2 regions of the Bacillus pacificus genome follow, and region 1 is predicted to be linked to the other one. Evidence: riboswitches for the same ligand, from Rfam matches in the RefSeq annotation. Region 1 holds a riboswitch; the other holds the start of a gene.

Region 1 (5,304 bases):
CCTATATTTTCACATCATTAAAACTTTCTGTTTCATCTAATATAAGCATAAAATGATAACAGTTTTATTTTATTTTTTTTAGAAAAAAAAATGGCAACCTCTCGTCGCCATTTTTTCATATCATTATTATCTTTCTACTGGAAATGATTTTAAATCCGTAGCTATTTCTGTATTAGAAAATAGCTCTCTTGCCTCTTTCAATAATTCCTTATATGTATCCCCTTGATAACGAGAACTAATATGAGTCAATATTAATCGTTTTGCATTTGCCTGAAGTGCAATACTCGCAGCTTGCTTAGATGTGGAATGAAAATAATCATACGCTTGTTGTTCATCTTCTGCCGCAAAAGTTGCTTCATGAACTAGTACGTCAGCGTCTTGTGCCAGCTCTCTACTCGCTTCACAAAATCTTGTATCACCTAAAATGGTAATAATTCTTCCTTTTTGAGGTGGGCCGATAAAATCTTGTCCGTTTAGTATCGTACCATTTTCCAATTCAACCACTTCTCCATCTTTTAAACGCTTAAAGAGTGGACCTGGTTTCACACCCATCTCCAGCAATTTATCGACTAAAAGGGCGCCTTGTATATCTTTCTCTATAATACGATACCCAAAACATTCAATACCGTGTGACAATCTTTTCGTTTCCACATGAAATTCATTATCTTCAAACACGGTACCTTCTTCTGTTATCTCAACAATTTCAAGTGGGTATTTTACATGTGTCGTACTTACTGATAATGCTACTTCAATAAATTGTTTAATTCCTTTTGGTCCATACACTGTTAAAGGTGTAGTCCCTCCTTGAAACGAACGGCTTCCTAATAAACCAGGCAATCCAAAAATATGATCACCATGTAAATGCGTAATAAATATTTTTTCAATGCGGCGTGGACGTACTGATGTATGTAATATTTGATGTTGCGTCGCCTCGCCACAATCAAATAACCAAGTTTGTCCTCGTTCTTCTAACAATTGCAAAGCAATTGCTGAAACGTTCCTTCCTTTCGAAGGAACACCTGCACCAGTTCCTAAAAATACAAATTCCACTTTCTTTCCTCCAGCTCTTTATATAATCTACCTTTCATCTTACGGAATGTTATTTCAAATGGCAAATCGAATTTACATAACCAATCATCTAGACAACTATATATCACGAACATTATACTCAAAAAATTTGGATATCGTTCGTGTTTTATGTTAAAATGATTATACTACATTTTAAGGGAGCGTTTTATTATGAAAGAAGCATTTCGTTTACAAACTGATTTTTCATCTTCATTTGATCGCTGGGTAAGTTCTTTCGTGTCTGATCACCCAGCACAATTAGAATGGACGACTTTGAAAGAGTTAATCCATGAATATACAACAACACATACAAATGATTCGTTACCAACATATATTTCTTCAGCTTTAACATATTATGCACAACGCGTTTCAACTGCAAACAGTTCAGAGATTGTTATTTTTGAAAATGTTACAATCTCATAATCTATAACAAAAAGCACTGTGATCAGTGCTTTTTATTATGTTCATTACAATATTTATTTTCCAACCTTATTTCAAAAAAACTCCGCTTATTTCCTACTATATAGCCAAGATAAATCTATTTGAGTTTTCAAAAAATATGTTGACACTACAAAATTTCAGTGCTAACATTCAACATGTAATTGAATATGGTCTCTGTTAGGTGAGGCTCCTGTATAGAGAAACGCTGCTGCCCAAAAATGTCGAGAGACGCCAATGGGTCAACAAGAAAGGTCGGAATGAAGGCCTTTTTTAACGTAGCTGGTTTCAGTACCTATGCTATACAGTGCTAAAACTCAACGAGGGAGAGGTGCATGTATTTTGTCATACACAAAAACTGTTTTGATTTATGCTTACTAACAGTCTTTGTTGTGGACTCTTTTAACTGCGAATTCAGACCTTTACTCGTTTTGAGTAAAGGTCTTTTTACGTATATATGCACCTTACTATGAAACAAACATAGCATATTCAGAAACTACTAAATTGTACGGAGGTGAGGAACAGTTGGCAATTGATGATTCGGCCCAGATACCCATATGTTTTACGTTAATATTTCATCATGTAGGTAGGAAAGAAACTGTTCCTCCTAATTTTAAATAGTCGAGTAACAGCTTGTTTCCTCCTTCATGAAAAAGGAGGAACTACCGATGTTAAATTTACTAAGACAAGAAACGAAACATTCATACGATCAAGATTGTATGAAAACAAATCACAAATTATTAGTGGAAGTCGCAACGCAGGATGCAAACAAAGCGTTACGACTTTTAGAAACAACAGAAAATGGACTCTCTAAAGAAGAAGCGTCTCGTAGACTTTCTTTATATGGCCTTAATGAAATAGCTCATAATAAAACATCACCGTGGTACATTCAATTTCTGCTGGCATTTAAAAATCCATTTATTTTTGTTTTATTAGCTCTCGGCGCACTTTCTTTTTTCACAGATGACATACAAGGAACTATTGTCGTATCTGTAATGGTAATGCTAAGTGCAACGATTCGCTTTTTACAAGAATTTCGTTCTCAAAAAGCTGCGGATCAGTTAAAGGCTATGGTCCGAACAACGGCGAGTGTCTTTAGAATAGATGGATTTGTACACGAAACAAAAAATGTAAAAATTTTGAAGCGAACTGATCCAACGGAAATTCCAATTGAGGAACTTGTACCTGGCGATATTATTTCACTTTCAGCCGGAGACATTGTTCCAGCTGATGTGCGTATTTTATCGGCTAAAGATTTATTTGTGAACCAATCTTCTTTAACAGGAGAAGCACTTCCTGTAGAAAAATACGAAAACTGCTATCATACAGAAAATAAACATCTATTACCGAAAAGCACGAAAAAAAATTACAATCCACTCGATATGGAAAATCTTTGCTTCATGGGGACAAATATTGTAAGTGGTAGCGCAAGAGCGGTTGTCATCTCCACAAGTACCGATACGTATTTTGGCTCTTTAGCAAATAAAGTAATCGGTAAGCGCGTAGAAACAAGCTTTGATAAAGGTGTAAACAAAGTAAGCTGGCTTTTAATTACATTCATGCTTATTATGGCACCTATCGTTCTTCTCATTAACGGATTCACAAAAGGGGATTGGCAAGAAGCTTTCTTCTTCGCTATTGCAATCGCAGTTGGTCTAACACCTGAAATGTTACCAATGATTGTGACTGCTAATTTAGCTAAAGGTGCCGTTAACATGTCTAAACAGAAAGTAATTGTAAAACAGCTGAATTCTATTCAAAATTTAGGTGCTATGAACATTCTTTGTACCGATAAAACAGGAACTTTAACAGAAGATAAAGTTGTACTTGTTCGGCACTTAGATCCTAATGGTAATACATGTAATCGTGTATTACACTTTGCCTATTTAAATAGCTTCTATCAAACAGGATTGAAAAATTTAATAGATAAAGCTGTTATAAAACATACAGAAGAAATTCAAAAATTTGATCCATCCGTTTTTCAAAAACTAGATGAAATTCCATTTGACTTTGCTCGTCGGCGTATGTCCGTCATTGTAAAAAACAATTCAGGTGAACATACAATGGTCTGTAAAGGGGCTGTAGAAGAAATTTTATCTATTTGCAACTACACTGAAATAGATGGCAAAATTGCTTCTCTTACCGATGACATGCGCTTACATGTAAAACAACTAAGTGAGACTTTGAATAGTGAAGGTATGCGCGTTATTGCTGTAGCTTATAAAAAAAATAGACCAACAAATAATAAAGAGTACGCCGTACAAGATGAAAATGATATGATTCTCGCTGGATATATTGGCTTTTTAGATCCACCGAAACCATCTGCCGCTACTGCCATTCAAGCATTACAAAAACATGGTGTACAAGTAAAAATTTTAACTGGTGATAACGAAATCGTGACAAAAAAGGTATGTAAAGAAGTTGGATTAAATATTGGCGAGCCTATCCTTGGTTACGAAATCGATGCTTTACCTGATAAAGCATTAGCAAAGCTAGCCGAAGAAACAACTGTTTTTGCTAAACTAAATCCAATGCAAAAATCTCGCATTATACGAGTATTACAAGGAAACGGACACACTGTAGGTTATATGGGAGATGGCATTAACGACGCCGTAGCGTTACGGGAAGCTGACGTTGGCATATCTGTTGATACTGCAACTGATATTGCAAAAGAGTCTTCCGATATTATTCTACTTGAAAAAAGTTTAATGATATTAGAAGCAGGTATTTTAGAAGGACGCACTACATTCGGTAATATTTTGAAATACATTAAAATGACAGCGAGCTCTAACTTCGGAAATGTATTTAGTGTGTTAGTAGCAAGTGCCTTCATTCCTTTCTTGCCGATGCTTGCCATTCACCTTTTAATTCAAAACTTACTTTATGATATTTCACAACTGTCTATCCCCTGGGACAAAATGGATAAAGAGTTTTTAGAAAAACCAAGAAAATGGGATACTGCAAATTTACGGAACTTCATTATTTGCATCGGTCCCATTAGTTCCGTATTTGATATCATCACCTATGTGGTCATGTGGAACGTCTTCGGTGCAAATACAGCTAGCGAACAATCATTATTCCAATCTGGTTGGTTTGTCGTTGGATTGCTAACACAAACTTTAATTGTTCACATGATAAGAACACAGAAGATTCCGTTTATTCAAAGTACTGCATCAGTACCGGTTCTTTTATTAACCGCTTGTATTATGGTAATCGGAATTTATATTCCATTCTCGCCACTTGGAGCAGCCGTTGGATTACAAGCATTACCACTTAGCTATTTCCCTTGGTTAATAGGAATACTATTAGGCTATGCTTTCTTAACACAGTTCCTAAAAAAAATTTATATTAAAAAGTTTCATAGCTGGTTATAAAAATGAGAATGAGCGGGTGCTTCCCGCTCATTCTCAAAAACATAACTTGGACTTATATGTATGGAGGTGACCATGATGGTATGGTATGACATTGTACTAAGATTATTTATTGCAATTCTTGTAGGTGCTTGCATCGGAATGGAACGACAATGGAGACATAGGATGGCTGGGCTACGGACAAATGCTCTCGTATCACTTGGTGCCTGTATATTTGTTTTATTATCCGTCATGATTGATCACGATGCTAGCCCTTCACGTATTGCCGCTCAAGTCGTCAGTGGGATTGGTTTTTTAGGAGGCGGCGTTATTATCCGCGATGGTTTTAGTATTAGGGGGCTTAATACTGCGGCTACCCTATGGTGCGCAGCTGCTGTTGGTACTCTTACAGGCGCTGGTTTCCTCATTGCAGCTATATTAGGTGCAG
Region 2 (5,304 bases), 2.4 Mb from region 1:
TTGAAAGAGAAAGAAGGTCGTTAAAGATGTTAGTTACAGTCGAATGGTTACGTGAGCATATAGAAGATGAGAACGTCCGTATAATCGATTGTCGTTTTGATTTAGCGAATCCTAATTGGGGTAGAGAAAAGTATGAGGAAGAACATATTCCTCATGCATTATATTTTGATTTGAATGTAGATTTATCAAGTCCTATAACAGAACATGGTGGTCGCCACCCGTTACCGAATATTGAGGATTTTGCAGACAAGCTTTCGCAAGCTGGTATTGATGAACATACGAAAGTGATTGCATATGACAGTGAAGCGGGTGCAAATGCTTCTCGTCTTTGGTGGTTATTAAACTATGTAGGACATGAGAAAGTATATATATTAGATGGCGGATTTCCAGCATGGAAAGAGAATGGACTACCGGTAACAACGGAAATTTCTGTTACTAAACGAAAAGCATTCAAAGCAAATGTACAAAATCATATGCTTGTAACGATGGAAACGGTGAGAGAGAATATTTATGCAGGTGCAGATGTTACGTTAATTGATTCTAGAGAGCCAAAACGTTATGCTGGTGTAGAGGAACTTGTTGATCCGAAAGGAGGACACATTCCAACAGCAGTAAATTATTTTTGGAAGGATGGAATGCTGCAATCAGGACAATTTAAGAATGAAGCTCAGCAACAAGAACGATTCCAAAATCTTTCGAAAGATAAGGAAACAATTGTATATTGTGGTTCTGGTGTTACAGCATGTCCAAATATCGTTGCATTGAAATTAGCTGGATTCCAAAATGTTAAATTGTATGCAGGTAGCTGGAGTGATTGGATTTCTTATCCAGAAAATCAAATTGCAAAAGAAGAAGATTAATCACTTGCATGCAAAAATAATTTGTATTAAAATAAGGTCACAAGCAAGAGATTGCTCGAAAAACTTTGTATTTTACACATTGGAAACAATGTGATAATATAACGACAAGTAAATAATACATCCTGCGGTGTACGTAACTTATTTATGTCTAAAACCGATGTTAGTTATACGGAAGCTCAATATTTAGCGACCATCATCAAGCCTTCCTTGTGGAGGAAGATGTACGGTAACTGTGAGGGCATCCACCTGCGAGTAGCGGGTTTTTGGACATTTACGAGGAGCGGCACGTGCGGGGGTCTTATTTCAACTAACATTATATAAAATTCCTACGGTGTACGTAGCTTATGCATGTCTTAAACCAATAAGTTTAATATGGAAGTTCAATATTTAAATGTAGCTAACATGCCATCTTTTTAAGAAGGAAGTTACAAACATTTGTGAGAGCATCCACCTGTGAGAGCAGGTTTATGGACATCTAGAGAGAACGGCATATGTGGGGCTATATAAAAACCTTACGTTTTATACGTAAGGTTTTTTTGTTGCATACATATATCCATGTTATCTCGATTCACCTGTGAAGTTTCCGTAATAAATATAGCATTTTCTGTCTTCATCAATTTCTCTTGAATCTAAAGTAAACTCCATATGCATGCCGTCGCGCTGAATATATATAATATCTGAATGAAGAGATGGTAAAATTTCTTCATAGTTCCATACATCTTTACTTTCAATCAAGTTTGAACTTGTATTCTTTAGCTCTCTAATTTCAAAACCGATGTGGAAGTAAGTAGGATCTGAAGGATCGTTATAGAAAGTTTCTTGTTGAATATATATAACTGCTGTTCCGTCTGGATCTACTGAGGTTGCAGTGACAACATATGTATTTTTATCTTTTATAAAATATTCACAAGTCATGCGTGTTGGTGAAAAAAATTACGGGGAATGAATCGTACTATTTACCAGTAGGTATAAAAAAGGAGGAAGTATATGATTAATTTTTTATTATATTTAGCAGTAACACTTGGTCTTTTATGCATAGGTCTTTTCCTGATGGAAGTGACAACGAAAGTAAAAGAATTTAAGTTAATGGCCCAAGGGAATAAGGCAGTAAGCTATGTACTTGGAGGGCGATTACTTGGGTTAGCTATTGTTTTATATTCAACAGCAGCTAATTCCATTTCACTTCTTGATATGGTTTCGTGGGGAGCGGTTGGGATTTTGGCTCAAATTATCGTCTTTTATTTAGCTGAGTGGCTTACACCACGCTTTAATATAAATAAAAGTCTTGAAGAAGATAATCAAGCGGTCGGTCTTTTTCTTATGTTTTTATCGCTTTCCATTGGGATTGTAATTGCTGGTTGTATAACTTATTGAAAACTGTACGTTTAAACGTAAGGTTTTTATTTTTACTAATTTTAAAATATGTGCTTCATTCATTTAATACGTAGAAAGAGAAATAGTATGTATATGAGAGGGAGTTGTTGTAATAAGGAAAAGATTCCATTCAAGGTGTTGACATCTATTTTAAATAAGAGTAACATTTTCTATGTAATAAAAATAAGTCTCTGTTAGGTGAGGCTCCTGTATAGAGAAATGCTACTGCCCAAAAATGTCGAGAGACGCCAATGGGTCAACAGGAATGATCGAATTAAGGTTTTTCTTAACGTAGCTGGTAATGTACCTATGCTATACAGTGCTAAAACTCGGCGAGGGAGAGGTCCGTAGATTTCTAATTGTATTAGGAATCGCTTATTTGTGTATGTCATGGCCTTTACTCTTTTCGGAGTAAGGGTCTTTTTGTTACAAAGCTATGAGTCATTTCATAGTATAAACTATAAAATAAAACGAGGAGGTGAGGAGCATGTCAAATTCTGACTCGGTTCCGTTACCCATATACTTCAAATCAAAAATATATGATGTAGGCAGGAAACGACTTGTTCCTCCCTCTATATTTATCACTATGTAGCGTTTATATGTATGTTTAAGCGCTAGACACTTTTACAGTAAAGTGGATAAATCGAGAAACAAAGCGTTTCTTCCTATGTTGTAAAGGAGGAGACGATAATATGTTATATGCAAACAAAACTGTGGGTAACACGTCATATAAATTAAGCAAAAAATCAATGAAAGAACAAACATTGCTTCAAAAAAATAAAGATTTATTAATTGAAATCGCAACGAGAGATGTAAAATCTGTATTTGCGTATTTTAAAACAACAAGAGATGGATTATCTGTGAAAGAGGCACAAAAACGTATTCAAGTATACGGCCGAAATGAATTAACTTCAAAAAGAGCTCGTATTGCAGAAGTGATGATGAAGCTAGGTGGAATGATCCCAGGTTTTTCAAAACAACATGTGAGAGATGGATTACAATGTGAGAAAATTACGGTGTCTCGAGTAGAATGTTCTAGTGTAACAGGTGTAAACGGTGAATTAAAAATGATGACTTTGCCAGTACAAGAGCTTGTTCCTGGTGATATCATTTTCCTTTCAGAAGGTGATACAGTACCAGCAGATGTACGTATCATTTATGCAAATGATCTATTAGTAAATGAATCTGTGCTAACAGGAAACGATGCGAGTATTGAGAAATTTGAAAGTTGCTATCATCTTGAACGCAAACGATTTATTCCTTTGAAAAGAATGAAAGACTATAATCCACTTGAACTTGAAAATGTATGTTTCAAAGGGACGTATATTGTTGGCGGGAATGCAAAGGCTGTAGTAGTTTCAACTGGGAAAAATACGTATTCAGGGATTCTTCATACTTGTTGTAGTAGAACGTCTTAATATGTAATTGATGCTAAATATACAAAAACAATGTATAATAGACAAAGTTGAAAAACGTAGAATGGTAATCTATTTATATAACCTTACGTGATGACGTGAGGTTATTATTTTTTTGGTAGGAGAGGAATTATGAAAAAAGTATTATTAGTTGATGGTATGGCACTATTATTTCGTGCTTTTTATGCAACAAGTGTCTATGGACAGTTTATGAAACGACAAGATGGTACCCCTACAAATGGGATTCATGGTTATATGAAACATTTATTAACGGCAATGCAAGCAATTGAACCGACACATATCGTAACATGCTGGGATATGGGAAGTACAACATTTAGAACAGAATCGTTCTCAAATTATAAAGCGAATCGTGCAGCGCCGCCTGAAGAATTAATTCCGCAATTTGATCTAGTGCAAGAAATGACTGCAAAATTATCTGTTCCAGTTATCGGTCTGAAAGGGTATGAAGCGGATGATTGTATCGGTACACTAGCAAAACAATATTGCAATGAAGCGGAAGTTTATATTTTAACAGGTGATACGGATTTACTTCAGCTTGTTGATAAGAACGTTACAGTTATGCTTCTGCGCAAAGGAATTGGAAATTACGAGTATTACACACCGGAGAAAATTATGGAAGAAAAAGGTGTAGAACCGTGGCAAATTGTTCATGCGAAAGCTTTTATGGGAGATACAAGTGATAATTATCCAGGTGTAAAAGGTATTGGTGAAAAAACAGCGTATAAGCTTATTCAAGAACACGGAACAGTATCAGCTGTACTAGAAAACATAACATCATTAACGAAAGCGCAACGTACGAAGATTGAAAGTGATTTAGAGAATTTAAATATTTCATTACAATTGGCACAAATTCATTGTGAAGTTCCTATTTCATGTTCACTAGAAGAAGGATTACACACAATAGATGAAGAAAAATTACGATTCGTTTGTGAAGAAATGAATTGGGGAAGACCTGAAATATTAATCAATATGCTGTAAATAGTTGAAAAGAAGGATGTTGCATAAGTCGAACTTAGACTAGGTGACACCTTCTTTTTTAATTTGGAAAACAGTATGTTAATAAGTGAAAATATATGAAATTTAGATTGTGATATATAAACGTTTAGATAATATAAACCGATATAAGATGATGCAAATGGCGATTGATGTAATTGAATGAAACAACTATAGACTTTTTTAGGGGAATCTCTTTTTTTGAGTGTTCACAAAGTTGTCAGAAAATAAACGGAATTTTCATATGAAGTTCAAATAGAATTCACAACAATCAATTATTATAAGAACAACCAGATAATTCATTATCTTTTATCCCACTTTAATGGGCAGTAAGACCCCCATCTTAAAATTCAGCGAAAGCAAAGAAGTTAGGTGGGGGATCAACTGCCCATAAAAGTCCGATTGGTTCAACTAATAATCAGTGGGGGATGAAGAAAACCCCCACTGATTAAAGTTTCACTTTATATAAATCATCCCCCAAGGAGGACAATGAAAATGAGAAAAAAAGTGAGAAAATCTTTTAAACAATTATTAATTGAAAATAAACAATCACTATTAAATAATAAAGAAAATATGAAAGAAATTGAGGAACGAATTGAGAAACGACATGTAGCATATCAAGTTGCTAGTAATTGAGTATA

The links. Region 1 has a riboswitch for magnesium ahead of mgtA (magnesium-translocating P-type ATPase). Riboswitches for the same ligand answer to the same signal wherever they lie in the genome.
Region 2: linked by a shared signal. The riboswitch ahead of LMD38_RS18455 (P-type ATPase actuator domain-containing protein) and the one ahead of mgtA (magnesium-translocating P-type ATPase) in region 1 are both predicted to bind magnesium.

What each region holds. Positions count from the first base shown of each region.
Region 1 is NZ_CP086328.1:1,202,506-1,207,809, reverse strand. Features, by position in the region: gene rnz (ribonuclease Z) at 127-1,050, opposite strand; gene LMD38_RS06370 (DUF3932 family protein) at 1,240-1,491, shown strand; M-box (ykoK) riboswitch at 1,676-1,843, shown strand; gene mgtA (magnesium-translocating P-type ATPase) at 2,175-4,880, shown strand; gene LMD38_RS06360 (MgtC/SapB family protein) at 4,956-5,304, shown strand, end outside.
Region 2 is NZ_CP086328.1:3,564,683-3,569,986, reverse strand. Features, by position in the region: gene LMD38_RS18485 (YpbS family protein) at 1-24, shown strand, start outside; gene LMD38_RS18480 (sulfurtransferase) at 27-860, shown strand; RNA gene ssrS (6S RNA) at 977-1,159, shown strand; RNA gene ssrS (6S RNA) at 1,181-1,364, shown strand; partial or broken gene LMD38_RS18465 (hypothetical protein) at 1,419-1,778, opposite strand; partial or broken gene LMD38_RS28735 (glutathionylspermidine synthase family protein) at 1,735-1,855, shown strand; gene LMD38_RS18460 (DUF350 domain-containing protein) at 1,848-2,234, shown strand; M-box (ykoK) riboswitch at 2,418-2,583, shown strand; gene LMD38_RS18455 (P-type ATPase actuator domain-containing protein) at 2,927-3,652, shown strand; gene LMD38_RS18450 (5'-3' exonuclease) at 3,782-4,648, shown strand; gene LMD38_RS18445 (FbpB family small basic protein) at 5,159-5,299, shown strand.